3 regions of the Microbacterium sp. NPDC077184 genome follow, and region 1 is predicted to be linked to each of the others. Evidence: predicted binding sites of a transcription regulator. Region 1 holds the regulator's gene; each other region holds the start of a gene.
The links. Region 1 encodes HrcA, which represses chaperone genes, less so after heat shock. Its sites were predicted from a motif close to TTNGCACTCGNNNNNNNCGAGTGCNAA; they were not measured.
Positions count from the first base shown of each region.

Region 1 (5,146 bases):
GATCTCGTTCCCGCGGACGAGCACGTCGACGCCGGGGTGCTCCCGCTCCACCACGCGGAGCAGCCGATCCTGTGGACCGAGGAGCTGGACCATCGCCACCCCGTCGGCGTAGATGCGTTCTGTCGAGGTGTCGTCAGCCACCGAGACTCTTCTCCCCCAGCCCACCGGCCAGGACGTGTGCGTGCACATGGAAGACCGTCTGACCGGCGCCGGCGCCGGTGTTGAAGACCAGTCGGAAATCGCCCTCGCCGTGTTCCGCGGCCAGGGAGGACGCGAGACCGATCATCTCGGCCAGGATGTCGGGTGCACCGGCCGCGAGCTCCACGACGTTGCGGTACTCCTCAGACTTCGGGATCACCAAGAGGTGCAGGGGTGCCTGCGGCGCGATGTCGCGGATGGCGAAGACGTTCTCGGTCTCGGCGAGGATCTCCGCGGGAATGTCTCCGCGGAGGATGCGGGTGAAGATCGACGGCTCGGCCATAGCGGCCAGTCTATCCGCGCGGGTTGCGAGGACCGGCGGCGTCACCAACGCTCGAGAGATGCGCTCAGGACCGCAAGCGCCGCGGGCCCCGCGGTGGAGGTGCGCAGCACCGTGTCGCCGAGGCGCGCGACCGTCGCCCCCGCGTCGGAGAACGTGCGGAGCTCATTCTCGGAGATGCCGCCTTCGGGCCCGACGACGAGGACGACGTCCTCATCGCCGGCGAAGCGCAGCTCGCTCACGCGCTCCGACCCCCCGGGGTCGAGGACGACGAGGTGGGCCCCGGCGAATGCGGCCGCGACCTCGCGCGTGGTCGCGAGGGACGCGACGGCGGGGATCCAGGCCCGGTGCGCCTGCTTGGCCGCCTCCCGGACGATCGTCGTCCAGCGCGCACGACCCTTGATCGCCTTCGCCGCATCCCAGCGCGACACGCTGCGCTCCGCCTGCCACGGGACGATCTCGTCGACGCCCAGTTCCGTCGACGCCTGAACGGCGAGCTCGTCCCGATCGCCCTTCGCCAGCGCCTGGACGAGCACCACGCGCGGGCGCGGAGTCGGAACCTCGCGGCGCGCGGTGACCTCGACCACCACGCGCCCGGGCCCGACCTCCGTGCAGGTGCCCTCCGCCCAGACGCCCCGGCCGTCCCCGATCGTCACGGACTCTCCGGTCTTCACCCGGCGCACCGTCGCGGCGTGGTGCGCCTCGGTGCCGGTGAGGACGAGGTCGTCGCCGACGGCGGCATCGGAGGCGGCATCCGTCACGAAGTGCAGTGCCATCTCAGTGGCGGAACCGATCGCGGAGCTTCGCGAACAGACCCTGATGGAACTCCGAGAGCCGCGGCGCGGGCGCCTTCGTGCGTCGAGCGAATTCCTCGATCAGCGCGCGCTCCTTCGCGTCGAGTCGCGTGGGGGTCACGACGTGGACTCCCACGCGCAGGTCACCGCGCTGAGAACCGCGCAACGGTGTGATACCCCGTCCCTTGATGGTCAGCACGTCGCCCGCTTGGACTCCAGGACGGATCTCGAGATCGACCGGGCCGTCCAACGAGGTGATGGAGGTGGTCGTCCCCAGGATCGCGTCGGGCATCGACACCTCGAGGGTGGCGAGCAGATCGTCCCCCTCGCGGCTGAACGCATCGTGCGGGGCGACGGAGATCTCGATGTACAGGTCGCCGTTCGGGCCGCCGGCGGGCCCCACTTCTCCCGAGCCGGGAAGCTGGAGGCGGAGACCGGTCTCGACGCCCGCGGGGATGTCGAGGGAGACCGTTCGGCGGGAGCGGACCCGTCCTTGCCCCTGGCAGGTGGCGCACGGATACGGGATCGTCGTGCCGTATCCCTGGCAGACCGAGCAGGGCTGACTCGTGACGACGTTCCCGAGGAGGCTGCGGACCTGACGCTGGACGTGCCCCGATCCATGGCAGATGTCGCATGTCACCGGTGCGGTGCCCGGCTGGCAGCACGAGCCCTCGCAGGTCTCGCACCCCACGGCGGTGTCGACCTCGATGTCGCGGTGCACGCCGAAGACGACGTCGCCGAGTTCGAGGGAGACCTTCACGAGGGCGTCCTGCCCGCGCTCCCGACGCGAGCGCGGACGCCCGGCGCGGGCTCCGCCGCCGCCGAAGAAGGTCTCGAAGATGTCGCCGAAGCCGCCGAACCCGGCACCGCCGAATCCGCCGCCGTCGCCGCCCATGTCGTAGCGGGCACGCTGATCGGGGTCGCTCAGCACGTCGTACGCGTGAGTGACGAGCTTGAAGCGCTCGGCCGCGTCGTCTCCCGGATTCACATCCGGGTGCAGCTGGCGGGCCAGGCGCCGGTACGCCTTCTTGATCTCATCCGGACTGGCGTCGCGCGCGACGCCGAGGACCTCGTAGTGGTCAGTCACGGTGGCCTTTCTGCCCGCGGGGAACGCGGGGTCGGGTGAGCGGCGTCAGCGGCCGCTCTCGTCTTCTTCGAGGATCCGCGTGAGGTATCGGGCCACGGCCCGCACCGCCGCGAGATTGGTCGGGTAATCCATCCGCGTCGGACCGAGGAGGCCGACGCGCGCACGGGTGCGCGCACCGGTCACGTCGTAATCGCTGGCCAGGACGGATGCTTCGGCGAGGCCGAACGGCTCGTTCTCGCGTCCGATGCTCGCCGCGAGGCCCTGATCGTCCGCGACCATCTCGCCCATCAGTCGAAGGATGGTCACCTGCTCTTCGATCGCCTCGAGGAGCGGATAGATGCTGCCGCGGAAGTCCGCTTCGCTGCGGGCGAGGTTCGCGCTGCCGGCCATGACGAGGCGGTCCTGCCGGAAGTGCTCGAGCTCCTCGGCCACGGCTTTCGCGATGACGATCGTGGCCGTCTCCCGTGGGATCGTGGGTTCATCGGGTGTCGCGATCCGCGCGGCGATGCGCTCGAGTCCCTCCCGGACGGGCCTGCCGACGAGGAGGGTTCCCAGCTCCGCGCGGATCCGGCCGAGCTCGCTGTCGTCGAACTCGTCGCGCACGGAGGCGACGCGCTGCGACACCCGTCCGGTGTCGGTGACGATGATGACCAGCATCCGTCCGCCGCCGAGCTGCACGAGCTCGACATGGGTGACGCGTGCCCGGGCGAACGAGGGATACTGCACGATCGCGACCTGCCCGGTGAGACTGGTCAGAGCCCGCACCGTGCGCGTGAGGACGTCGTCCAGGTCGCTCGACCCCTCCAGGAAGGAGGCGATGGCGCTCCGCTGAGCGGTGCTCAGGGGGCGGAGTTCGGCCAGATGGTCGACGAAGACGCGGTACCCCTTGTCGGTGGGAACCCTGCCGGAGGAGGTGTGCGGAGCCGCGATGAGCTCCTCGTCCTCGAGCTGGGCCATGTCGTTTCGGATCGTCGCGGCGGACACACCGAAGGCGTGACGATCGACGATCGCCTTGCTGCCCACGGGCTCACGCGTATCGACGTAGTCCTGGACGATGGCGCGCAGTACCTGGAGCCCCCGCTCGCTGACCATGCCACCTCCTCGGACGATCGTTGGCACTCACCGGAATCGAGTGCCAATTCTACTCGATGGCCCCGGATCGGGTCGGGAGGCGCTCAGGAGGTCAGCGCGCGGGCGACCGTGTCGCCGAGGAGTCGTCCGCGGAGCGTCAGCACCACCCGACCATGGACCGCTGCGACGCCCTCGACCAGACCGTCGGCGATGAGAGCGGCGAGGGCATGTCGCCCGGATGCCGACAGACGCTCCACGGGGAGCCCTTCGCGGATGCGGGTGCGGAGGAGCACCTCCTCCCACCGGCGTGCGGTCGCGTCCGGCGTCTCGCGACCCGCCGCCGGCGACTCCCCCGCGGCGAGGCGCGCGGCGTATGCCGCCGGGTGCCGCACATTCCAGAACCGGGTGCCCGCCATGTGGCTGTGCGCGCCGGGGCCGTAGCCCCACCAGTCGGTACCTTCCCAGTACGCGAGATTGTGGCGTGAGCGGCTGTCGGGGTTCCGCGCCCAGTTCGACACCTCGTACCAGTCGTATCCGGCTTCACCGAGGAGCGCGTCGGCCAGTTCGTACATGTCCGCCTGCAGGTCGTCGTCGGGCGGAACGACCTCGCCGCGGCGGATCTGACGGGCCAGCTTCGTCCCGTCCTCCACGATGAGGGCGTATGCGGAGATGTGATCGGGCTCCAGCGCGAGAGCGGCGTCCAGCGAGCGCCGCCAATCCTCCAGCGACTCGCCCGGCGCACCGTAGATCACGTCGACGCTCACCTGGAGGCCCGCTGACCGCGCGGAGTCGACCGCGGAGCGCACGTTCTCGGGGCGGTGCGTGCGGTCGAGGCTCGCCAGCACGTGCGGGACCGCCGACTGCATGCCGACGGACATGCGGGTCACTCCGGCCGCCGCCAGCGCCTCCGCGGTGCCGTCGACGACCGTGTCGGGATTGGCCTCCACGGTCACCTCGGCGTCCGGAGCGATTCCGAACTCCTCGGCGACGCCGTGGAGCATCCGCCCGAGGTCGCCTGGGGGAAGAAGGGTCGGGGTTCCGCCCCCGAGGAACACCGTCGTCGCGGGGCGCAGCGGACCGCGCGCGGCGAGCTGCGCGGCCGAGAGGGCGATCTCCCGCCGTACGGTGTCGGCGTACGCGTCCTGCGGTGCGCCGTGCAGCTCTTGAGCGGTGTAGGTGTTGAAGTCGCAGTAGCCGCAACGGACACGGCAGAACGGAACGTGCAGGTACACGCTGAACGGCGCGTCCGCCGACCACGTCGCGTCCTCCCCGAGCGGACCCGCCGCAGGGATCGGGTCACCGAGCGGAAGCGCAGCCCCCACGTCAGGCCGACGTCTTGTACAGAGGCGAGATGGCGCGGAGGTAGCCGGAGAAGAGCGCGCGACGGCGGCGTCGCGTCAACGCGGGGAACAGGCGGTGGAGAGAGGCTTTCGGAGCGTCGAATGCGCGAACCGTGAACCACACCTCGTCGTTGTCGTGCCAGTCCAGCATGAGCGACTCCTCGCCGCTGACGACGGAATCGCCGACGGTGCCGATCGCGAAACCGATCCGGCGCGGCTCGTCGACGGCGAAGATGACGCGGAGCTCGGCATCCGCCCGCATTCCACCTACGCGCCCGGCCACGCGAACCGTCGTCCCCCCGGCGACGTACGGGGTGCCGTCGGCGTCGTATCGGACGTCCGATTCGCTCCTGCTCGGAGCGACGGGCACCCCCTC
Region 1 is NZ_JBFBMM010000002.1:102,513-107,658, reverse strand. It holds gene AB0O93_RS05170 (PhoH family protein) at 1-93, opposite strand, end outside; gene AB0O93_RS05165 (HIT domain-containing protein) at 134-481, opposite strand; gene AB0O93_RS05160 (16S rRNA (uracil(1498)-N(3))-methyltransferase) at 523-1,254, opposite strand; gene dnaJ (molecular chaperone DnaJ) at 1,256-2,359, opposite strand; gene hrcA (heat-inducible transcriptional repressor HrcA) at 2,405-3,451, opposite strand; gene hemW (radical SAM family heme chaperone HemW) at 3,535-4,752, opposite strand; gene AB0O93_RS05140 (DUF1990 family protein) at 4,754-5,146, opposite strand, start outside.

Region 2 (5,146 bases), on a different contig from region 1:
GCCGGGCGTGGCGTCGGGTGTGCCCGACGGCTCGGAGGTGGGCTCCGACGTCGGCTGGGGCTCGGGCTCGGGCGCCGGAGGCGGCGGGTCGCTCGGCGCGGGCGGCTCAGGCTGAGGGTCCGTCGTCGGCTGAGGGTCCGTGGTGGGTTCCGGGTTCGTCGTGGGCTCCGGCTCGTTGGTCGGGTCCGGGTTCGTCGTCGGGTCCGGCTCGTTCGTCGGGTCCGGGTTCGTCGTCGGTGCGGGTGTGCTGGGGCCGGGTGCGGGCGTCGTCGGTCCCGTGCTCGGCTTCGGCGAGGCGGACGTGCTCGGTTTCGGAGACGCCGAGGCCGACGGCTTCTTCGTCGGCTGCGAGGACGGGCTCTTCGACGGCGATGACGACGAGCCGCCGCGGGGAGCGGCGCTCGGCGTCACGCCGCGACCCTGGAAGGGCGTCGCGCGCGGGTTCGCGCGCTCCCGAGGCGGGTCGATCCGCCGGAACGGCGACTCGACGACCGGGGCGAGCGGCGCCGGAACCTCGACCTTCTCGACGGGCTTCGCCGCCTCGGCCTTCTTCTCGGCATCCGTCGTCGTGCCGCCCGTGAAGAGCGCGCCGTCGATGCGCAGCGGAGCGGCGAGGGCGTCGCTCGTGGGGAGCGGCGCGCCGATGCTGTACCCGCCGCGGTCGAGCCCGTTCTCGCTCGCGAGCTGCGCGTCGCCGCCGAAGACCTCCGGGGCGTACACCGCAGCGGCGCCGCTGACGGCGACCACTGCCGCGAGGGCGACCGCGCCACCGGAGACGTAGGCGGCGGCGGGCACGCGGCGGAGCCACGGGCGGCGCGGGCGCGACGGCGGTGCCTCGTCCTCCGCGGCAGCGGCGGCCGCGGCCTCGGAGGCTTCGGCCTCGGCCGCGGCATCCGCTGCGGAGACGATCGCCGCGTCGGCGGCCTCCAGGGCGGCGCCGAGGGCGATGACCGCCTTCGGGTCGGTGTCGACGGCGATCGGCCGGTCGAACCGCTCCGACAGCAGCTGTGCCACGCGGGGGATCCGGGAGGACCCGCCGGTGAGGAGGATCGCGTCGAGATCGGATGCCTCCACCGCGGCGGCTTCCATCGCGTCGCCGAGCACCTCGATGGTGCGCTCGATGTCGTTCTCGATCATCGCCTCGAACTCGTCGCGCGTCAGGCGGACGGCGGTCGAGGTGCCGCCGAGGAGCACGGGGACCGTGGCCTCGGAGTCGAAGGAGAGCGCCTCCTTGGCCTCGACGCATTCGCGCCGGAGCCCCGCGAGGGCGACCCGCGCGTCGGCGTCGCCGAGGAGCGTGGCGACGTCCAGGCGAGCGGCGTCGAGGACGTGACGGAGGACCGCATCGTCGAAGTCGGCGCCGCCGAGGTCTTCGATGCCGGTCGGCGAGCCGATGATCGTCAACGCACCTGACGCGGTCTTGCGGAGCAGGACGGCGTCGAAGGTGCCGCCGCCGAAGTCGTAGACGGCGAGCGTCGACCCGGGCGCCAGCGGATTGGTCGCCTCGTAGTGGCGTGCGGCGGCGACCGGCTCGGCGATGATCTCGACCTGGCCGATGCCGGCGCGCACGAGGGCGGCGCGGATGAGGTCGGTGCGGTACGTGCCCCAGGCGACCGGGACGGTCACGACCACCGACGACGGCAGACGCCCGAAGCGCTCCGTCGCCACTGTCGACACCCAGTCGACGAGGAGGGCGAGCAGGTCTTCGGGCCCGAACGTGCGCCCGCCGACATTGATCGGCACCTCGTCGCCCACGCGGCGCTTGACCTCGCGGACGAGACGTTCCGGCTGTACCAGCCCTCTGCGCTCCGCGGCATCGCCGAAGAGTACGTCCCCGGCGGAGACGTAGATCGAACTCGGTGCCGCATCAGCATGCCTCCCCAGAGGCAGGATGTGTACCTGCGGTTTCCCCTCATCTTCTGTTGTGTGCGATATAGCGGCTGCGGTGCGGCTTGTGCCCGCGTCGACAGCCAATATGTAGGGCCTCGGCATTTCGTCCCCCATGACGATTCGGCGTCGGCCTCCCCCGGGAACTGTCTACCACGCCTGCCCCGTCCGCGCGAGGCCCGATCGGCATCTTGCGTCACCGATCGACATGTGAGAGGGAGACCCTCGTGATCGAGGAGGCGGGGGCGCCGGGCCTGATACATCGCCGACGGGCGGATCGCGACATCCGACGCCACGAGGTTGGCACTCACGTTGCATGAGTGCCAACGCTTTGCCTACACTTGCGTTAGCACTCTCACCGTGAGGTTGCTAACGAGTCTTGAGTCTCACAGGAAAGCAGAGGTAGACCCGTGTCGGTTTCCATCAAGCCGCTCGAGGACCGCATCGTCATCAAGCAGGTCGAGGCCGAGCAGACCACGTCCAGCGGTCTGGTCATTCCCGACACCGCGAAGGAGAAGCCCCAGGAGGGCGAGGTCGTCGCGGTGGGCCCCGGTCGCATCGACGACAACGGCAACCGCGTCCCGCTCGACGTCGCCGTCGGCGACCGCGTGATCTACAGCAAGTACGGCGGCACCGAGGTCAAGTTCGGTGCGGACGAGTTCCTCGTCCTGTCGGCGCGCGACGTCCTGGCGGTCGTCGTCCGCTGATCCGCGTTCTTCGCGTTTCTCGCAGAGAGGGTCGGATGCTTCGGCATCCGGCCCTCTTTCGTGCGTCGCCGCCGCGTTCAGTGGCGCCTTCGTGCGGGTCCCGACGCTTCGCACCCACGCGAAGGCGCCACTGAACGGCCCGAGGACGCGCGTCAGGGGAGGAAGGCGACCGCGCGGACGGGCGCGCCGTCGCCGTCGATCCGCAGCGGGAAGAACCCGACGCGCACGAGCCGCGGCAGTCCCTCCAGACCGCAGACGTTCTCCACGATCAACCCGTCCGCGCCCAGCACGACCTCGTGCACCGGGAACGCGTCCGCCGCCGGCTCCGTCGGGTCGGGGCTCAGGGTGTCGACGGCGAGGACCCGCATGCCGCGCGCCCGCAGCTCCCGTGCGGCATCCGGATCCAGGAACGGATGCCGCACCGCGGCGTCGCCGGCGAAGTGGGCCGCCCAGCCGGTGTCGATGATCACGATCGGCGGCACGCCGGCGGGCAGCGGCTCCGCGGCCTCCAGCTCCGCCCGCCCGTAGCGCTGCCCCTCACGGAGTCCGGGCGCCCGCAGGACGATCGCGTCGCCGACGAGCTCGTCCAGCGCCACCTCCGCCATGGTGCGGCCACCGGCGACGGTGTGCGCCGGCGCGTCCACGTGCGTCCCCGTGTGCGAGCCCAGGTGCCACGACGTCACCGCGACCCCGTCGCGCGACAGCGTCAGCGCCTCCTCCGAGGACACCGCGGGGTCGCCCGGGTAGACCGTCATCCCCCCGCGGACCGGGTGCGACAGGTCACGCACGCTTCGCCGCCCGTCGCGGCCCCGGCTCCGGCTCCGGTCCCGACGCCTCGTCGACGGCATCCGCGAGGTGGACGGCCGGCCCGAACGGCTCAGCCGACCGGCGGGGGAGCGAGACGAGCAGGTAGACGACGAAGGTGAGGAGGAACGCGGGCACGGTCGCGCCGAAGGGCAGCGGCCACACGTACGCCCAGACGTAGGCCGAGGTCGCGCCCACGACCCACGACAGGACGGCCCAGACGTTCACGCCGCCGGTGTACCAGAACGACCCGCCGCGGGCGGAGAGGATGTCCGCGCCGTAGCGGCCGCGCCGGATCACGTAGTAGTCGACGATCATGATCGCGAACACCGGCGCGAACAGCGCGCTGATCGTCACGAGGAAGGTCGTGAACTGGTCGAGGAGGCCGAAGAAGGTCGCTCCGATCACCGAGATGACTCCGAGCACGAGCGCGGTCGGAAGGAAGCGGACCCGCTTTCCCGGCAGGGCGTTGACGACGCTCGTGACCATTCCGTAGACGACCATCGTGTTCGTGGCCATCACCGACAGGAAGATCGCGACCGCCAGCGGCGCGCCGAAGGGCTCGATGATCGTCACCGGGTCGAAGGGGATGACCTCCAGTCCTTGCAGGGCGACGTAGCCGATCGCGGTCGCGCCGAGCGTCATCGCGATCACGGTGGACAGGGTGTAGCCGATCCCCGAGCCGATGACCCCGCGGCGCGGAGAGCGGGCGAAGCGGTTGAAGTCGGCCGAGAGCACCGTCCACGAGATCGCGGTCGCCAGCACGACGTCGAAGGCGAGACCCGGCGTGTAGAACGGCTCCGTCGGGGCGGCGAGGGAGGCGAAGTCCGCCGGGGCGTACGCGGTGAAGACCACGACGAAGATGTAGGCCGCCAGTGCGAGGATCGCTGCGGCGAACCACGGCTCCACGCGGGCGACACCGGCGTGGCCGAAGATCGCGAGGATCACCACGATCGTCTGGCAGAGCACCGCGAACAGGACGGGGCTCGAGAAACCCGTGAGGGTCGCGACGAGGAAGTTGAGGGCGATGCCGGCGAGCATCGCCTGCACCCAGCTCCACCCCATGAGGATGACGACGTTCGCGGCGACCGCGAGGAGGCTCCCGCGGATGCCGAACGGCCCGCGTGTCAGGGCCATGGTCGGAAGCCCCGTGCGGGTGCCGATCGCGCCGATGGTCACCAGGACGCCGGCGCCGAGCACGGTGCCGGCGACGATGAGTCCGATGACCAGCGGATACGACACGTCGGGCACGAACAGGGTGCCGGTGAGGAGCGTCGTCACCACGAGGTTCGCGGCGAGCCAGATCATCAGGATCCGGCCGGTGGAGGAGGTCCCCTTCACCGGGCCGGCATCATCGGCGTTGCTCTGGAGGCGGGTCTCCAGTCGGGAGTAGAGCGACATCTTCGGGGCTCCTCAGGGTTCGGGTCGGGTCGGCGAGAGGTCAGGGCTGGGCGGAGAGGTGTTCGTGGACGGCGACGAGGGGGCCGGCATCCGTCGTCCGGAAGACGATGGTCTCCCGTTCGATCGAGGACTCCGGCCCCTCGGCGGTGTCGACGGTGGTGTGGACCGTGTGGGTGAAGACCGCACCGCCGGGGAAGGTCTGCACGCGGGCGTCGCTCGAGCGGCAGGACGCGACCCGCCAGCCCTCCGCGATCCAGGCGCGCCACAGCTCCTCGTACGCCGAGCGGATGTCGAGCCGGGCGGGTTCGGTGTGGAAGACGAACGTGGCATCCTCGCTGAACAGCGAG
Region 2 is NZ_JBFBMM010000005.1:81,540-86,685, forward strand. It holds gene AB0O93_RS10630 (Hsp70 family protein) at 1-1,755, opposite strand, end outside; gene groES (co-chaperone GroES) at 2,298-2,594, shown strand; gene AB0O93_RS10640 (cyclase family protein) at 2,747-3,382, opposite strand; gene AB0O93_RS10645 (cytosine permease) at 3,375-4,799, opposite strand; gene AB0O93_RS10650 (nuclear transport factor 2 family protein) at 4,840-5,146, opposite strand, start outside.
Region 2: groES (co-chaperone GroES) is a predicted target of HrcA. The motif match lies at 2,188-2,214, and genes of this name have one in related genera.

Region 3 (5,146 bases), on a different contig from region 1:
GTCCCAGTAGAACTCCTGCATGCCGGTGTCCTCGAAGAAGCGCACGACGTTGTCGAGCGTGTAGGTGAAGACGTAGGACTGCTCGCCGCGCACGAAGTCGTCGGCGCGAGAGGTCATCGCGTAGGCGCCGTCGTCGCTGTCGGTCTCGCTCGCGCGGGGGTTCCCCTCGGCATCCGTGATCGAGATCAGCCGAGGATTCAGCGGGGCGCCGAGGTAGGAGTCCGGAACGATCCGCCGCATGCCGCGGTTCTGGTCGTACTCGGGGAAGCGGGCGACGAAGGTCTCCGCCACGGTCAGGGCGCTCGCGCCGTCTTCACCGCGACCGATGGAGTAGTCGACATCCATGCTGTCGAACGTGAAGTCGTCGACATCCGTCGACACCGCACTCACCGGTTCCGCGGATGCCGCGCCCGCACCGATCATGCCCGTCCCCGCGGTGAGGGCCGCGGCGAACACGACCGCCCCCGCCGCTCGAACACCGAAAAGTGACCGAAGTCTGCGCGTCGCCATGCGGCCAGCCTACGGCGAGGCCTTCTCGGTCGTACCCTGGTCTGCATGACTGATCGCCGCCTCGCCATCGACGCCTGGGAAAGCCTCTTCCGGGCGCAGCACGAGGTGTTCCACGAGATCAGCAGCGACTTCGACGACGAGCTCGGCCAGGCCGAGTACGACGTGCTCCTCACCGTCACCCGCGGGCCGGAGATGACCGCCCGCCTCCGCGACGTGACGGCCAACATGCTCATCAGCCAGCCGAGCGTCTCGCGGCTCGTCGACCGCATGGTCTCGCGCGGACTGCTGACGAAGTGCGCCGATCCCGGCGACCGACGCGGCTCACTCGTCACCGCGACGGATGCCGGAGCCGCGGTCTTCCGCCGCGTCGCCTCCGCGCACGGGAAGGCGATCGCGGAACGGATGTCCCACCTCGACGACGCCGAGCTCGCCCAGCTGCGTGACCTGACGGCGAAGCTCCGCCGCCGGCCCGCGTCGGCCTGACACCCCCGAACGCCGAAGGAGCCCGCCCGCGGGATGCGGACGGGCTCCTCTCACGGAGTCGGGGAAGCGATCACTGCTCGACGGGCTGCGGACCGTCGGCGTTCTCGTGCGCCTGGATGACGGGGCTCGTGCCGTCGGCCATCACCTCGATCTTCCGGGGCTTGGCCTTCTCGCTCACGGGGATCGTGACGCTCAGGACACCGTTGCTGTAGTTCGCCGAGATGCGCTCGGTGTCGATTCCCTGGCCGAGGTTCAGCTGGCGCAGGAAGCTCGCCGCCTCGCGCTCGCGCGTGATCCACTTCACGCCGTCGCCGGAGGGCAGCGTGCGCTCGGCGCGGATCGTGAGCAGCTGGCCGTCGACGTCGACGTCGACCGAACCGGGGTCGATACCGGGGAGGTCGGCGGTCAGGACGTAGTGGTCGCCGTCGCGGTAGAGGTCCATCGGCATGCGGCGCGGGCCGCGGCGCGTGTCGAAGAGGCTCGTGGCGAGGCGGTCGAGGTCACGGAAGGGGTCGTACGTGGCCATGGTGTTCTCCTCTCGAGTGAATTCAAGAGTTGAGTCAACTCGACTCAACTACGACGAGATTAGCACTCTCCGGTGTCGAGTGCCAGATTCGCGCGACCTCGCCGCCGTTCGCCGTCGGCGAACACGCCGGCGGAAGGATGCGTTCACGTGGCGCGTGTCGCCCCCTCGCGCCGGGCGAAGGGGCCACGACTGCCACTCGGAGGCGGGGGGGGGACCGCCGCTCGACCCTCCTCCCCAGGGAGGGCGCGGAGGCGGGGTGGAGCGCGCCATCCACGGGTGGCGCTGCGTCGTGCCGCGGGGCGGGAGCCGCGCGGCAGGGTGAGGCGATGCCCGTCGCACCACGCCCCCTCCCCGACGGTCTCGGCCCCGCCTTCTCCTGCGGTGACGCCCGCGCCGCCGGCGTCTCGCCGAAGCGGCTTCGGGCGAAGGACCTCGCCGCGCCGTTCCGCGGCGTGCGCACCGTCCCGGATGCGGAGGCCCCGGCATCCGGAATCGACCCGCTCGCGCGACAGCGCGAGGTCCGCGAGCGCACCCGTCGCCTCGCGAGCGCGTACGCCGAGATCATGCCGGCGCACGCGGTGTTCGCGGGGCGGACCGCGGCCGTCCTGCTCGGGGCTCCCGTCGATCCCGGTCCCGACCTCGTCGTCGCCGTCCCCGACCCGATGCGGGCACCGCGCCGGCGCGGCATCCGCGGCGTGAAGGTCTCCCGCGACCTCGCCCGCACCGCGACGGTCGATCACCTGCGCGTGACCGACCCGCCCTCGACGTGGGCGATGCTGGGCGCCGAACTCGACGTCCGGGAGCTCATCATCGTCGGCGATGCGTTCGTGCGCGTCCCGCGCGACCTCTCCGGACACCGGATGCCGCACGCGCGGCTCGCGACGATCGACGACCTCGGTGCCGCCCTGGCGGCCGGCCGGCGCATCGGCGCGCGAAAGCTCCGCACCGCGCTCGCACTCATCCGGGAGGGCAGCGCATCACCGCTCGAGACCGATTACCGTCTCGATGCGACCGCCGCCGGCCTTCCGGATGCCGATCTCGACGTCGACGTCCGTGATCACCGGGGACGCCTCGTCGGGATCAGCGAGTTCGTCTACCCCGACTTCCGGACGATCGTCGAGATCGAGGGCGATCACCACCGGGTGGATCGAGCACAGTGGGATCGCGACATCGAGAAGTACGCGGCGTACGCGGCGCTGGGCTGGGAGGTGGTCCGCCTCACCGCGCGGCACGTCCGCCACCGCCGCACCGCGGTCGCCATCGTGGACGACGTCCTGCGGCGTCGGGGCTGGGACGGCACGCGCCCGCGATGAGGTGCGTTCAGGTGGCGGTCGTGGCCGCGTCGAGCGCGCGGAGAGGGCCACGAGCGCCACACGAACAGGCATCGACGCGCCAGATGTACGCGCCGCGCACGCTCAGCACTCGATGACGTTGACCGCGAGACCGCCCTCGCTCGTCTCCTTGTACTTCGTCGACATGTCGATGCCGGTCTGCCGCATGGTCTCCACGACGGCGTCCAGCGAGACGTAGTGGCTCCCGTCGCCGCGGAGTGCCAGCCGCGCGGCGGTCACCGCCGTCGAGGCCGCGATGGCGTTCCGCTCGATGCACGGGATCTGCACCAGCCCGCCGACCGGATCGCACGTGAGCCCGAGGTGGTGCTCCATCGCGATCTCGGCCGCATTCTCGATCTGACGATTCGTCCCGCCCATGACCGCCGTCAGCCCGCCCGCCGCCATCGCGCACGCCGACCCGACCTCGGCCTGACACCCGCCTTCGGCGCCCGAGATCGACGCGTTCGCCTTGAAGAGCGATCCGAGCGCCGTCGCGGTCAGCAGGAACCGACGGATGCCGCGCCGCCGGTTCGCGTCGGCCACGGCATCCTCGTCCGCGAGCTCCCCCTCCCCCGACCGGCCGCCGGCGTGCGCACCGAACCCGAGGAGCGCGCTGCCGACGAGCTCCCCGTAGGGCGTCACGGCGTTCCCCGCCCCGAGCCCCGAGTCGGCGAGGAAGCGCCACCAGTACATCGCCACCGCGGGGAGGATCCCGGCAGCCCCGTTGGTCGGCGCCGTCACGACCCGCCCACCGGCCGCATTCTCCTCATTCACGGCGAGCGCGAACGCACCGAGCCACTCCCCCGGCAGCTCGCGATATCCGCCGGCTTCGGCCTCCTCCAGCTGCGCGCGGATCGCCGCCGCCCGCCGGCGGACCCGGAGCATCCCCGGGAGCACCCCGTCCGCGCGGAGTCCCGCCTCGACGCACGACGACATCGCCGCCCAGATCGCGTCGAGGCCTTCGGCGAGCTCCTCCTCGCCGCGCAGCGCCTGTTCGTTGAGCCGTGCGGCCTCGGCGATGCTGATCCCGCGCTCGTCGCACACCGCCAGCAGCTCTTCGGCGCTGGCGAAATCGAGGGGGAACTGCACCGCGCGCACCGCGGGCGGCTCCCCGTCGCGCCGGATGAACCCGCCGCCGACGGAGTAATACGTCTCATCGCCGACGACCGCGCCGCCGGCATCCGTCGCCCGCAGCGTCATGGCGTTGGGGTGCCCGGGCAGCCGGGTGCGGGGCGAGAGGACGACATCGTCCTTGGAGAAGCGGATGCCGCGCCGCCCGCCGAGCGACAGCTCCGCGCCGTCCGGCCACGTGGTCCAGGCTCCGCGCACGAGCGCGGGGTCGACGGTCTCGGGCACGTGCCCCTGCAGCCCCGCCACGACCGCGTCGGGGGTGCCGTGGCCGATGCCGGTCGCCCCGAGCGATCCGAAGAGCTCGCATGTGACGCGATCCACGCGGTAGAGCGCCCCGGCGCCATCGAGCCGCGAGACGAAGTCGGCGGCCGCCCGCAACGGACCGACCGTATGGGAGCTCGAGGGTCCTACACCGATGGAGAACAGCTCGAACGCCGAGATGTAGGCGCTCATCGCTCCAGGCTATGCGGGGTCCCGGAAATCCGCGCCCCCCAGCGGGCGGGACCCCGCACAGCCGTCCTCAGTCGGCGAGGAGCCAGACGGTGCTCTCCCCCGCGGCGCGTCGCCCCTCGGGCGCGGCACTCGCGAGCACGATGCGCCCGGTGTCGCCGAGGTCGTACGGCTCCGACCCGAAGACCGTGACGATCTCCCACCCACCGGGACGCGCGATGCGCAGCACATCGTCGCGACCGGTGTCGATCCACCGCAGGTCTTCGGCATCCTGGAGCTCCCGCCGCAGGCGCAGCGCCCGGCGGTAGAGCGCGAGGGTGGAGCCCTCGTCCTCGGCCTGGCGATCCGCCGCCACGTCGGCGAACCACGCCGGCTGCGGCAGGTGCGCGGACCCGTCGCCGAACCCGAAGGACGACCCCTCGGCCGACCACGGCAGGGGGACGCGGCATCCGTCGCGGCCGATCTCTTCACCCTGCGTCCGGAAGAACGTGGGGTCCTGACGGTCGGCAGCCGGGATGTCGCCGACCTCGTGAAGACCCAACTCCTCGCCCTGGTACAGGTAGGTCGAACCGGGCAGCCCCAGCAGGAACAGCGTCGCCGCGGTCGCGCGCCTCAGCCCTCCGGCGCGATCGACCTCGGCGTCGTCTCCCCCGCGCCGCAGCCACGCCGACCCGTGCTTCTCGGCTCCGCGCCCGCGGTGCTCCTCGCCGAGCGG
Region 3 is NZ_JBFBMM010000001.1:211,868-217,013, reverse strand. It holds gene AB0O93_RS00920 (DUF2207 domain-containing protein) at 1-510, opposite strand, end outside; gene AB0O93_RS00915 (MarR family transcriptional regulator) at 556-993, shown strand; gene AB0O93_RS00910 (Hsp20/alpha crystallin family protein) at 1,064-1,519, opposite strand; gene AB0O93_RS00905 (hypothetical protein) at 1,846-2,832, shown strand; gene AB0O93_RS00900 (L-serine ammonia-lyase, iron-sulfur-dependent, subunit alpha) at 2,935-4,434, opposite strand; gene AB0O93_RS00895 (glycoside hydrolase family 13 protein) at 4,502-5,146, opposite strand, start outside.
Region 3: AB0O93_RS00910 (Hsp20/alpha crystallin family protein) is a predicted target of HrcA. The motif match lies at 1,579-1,605, and genes of this name have one in related genera.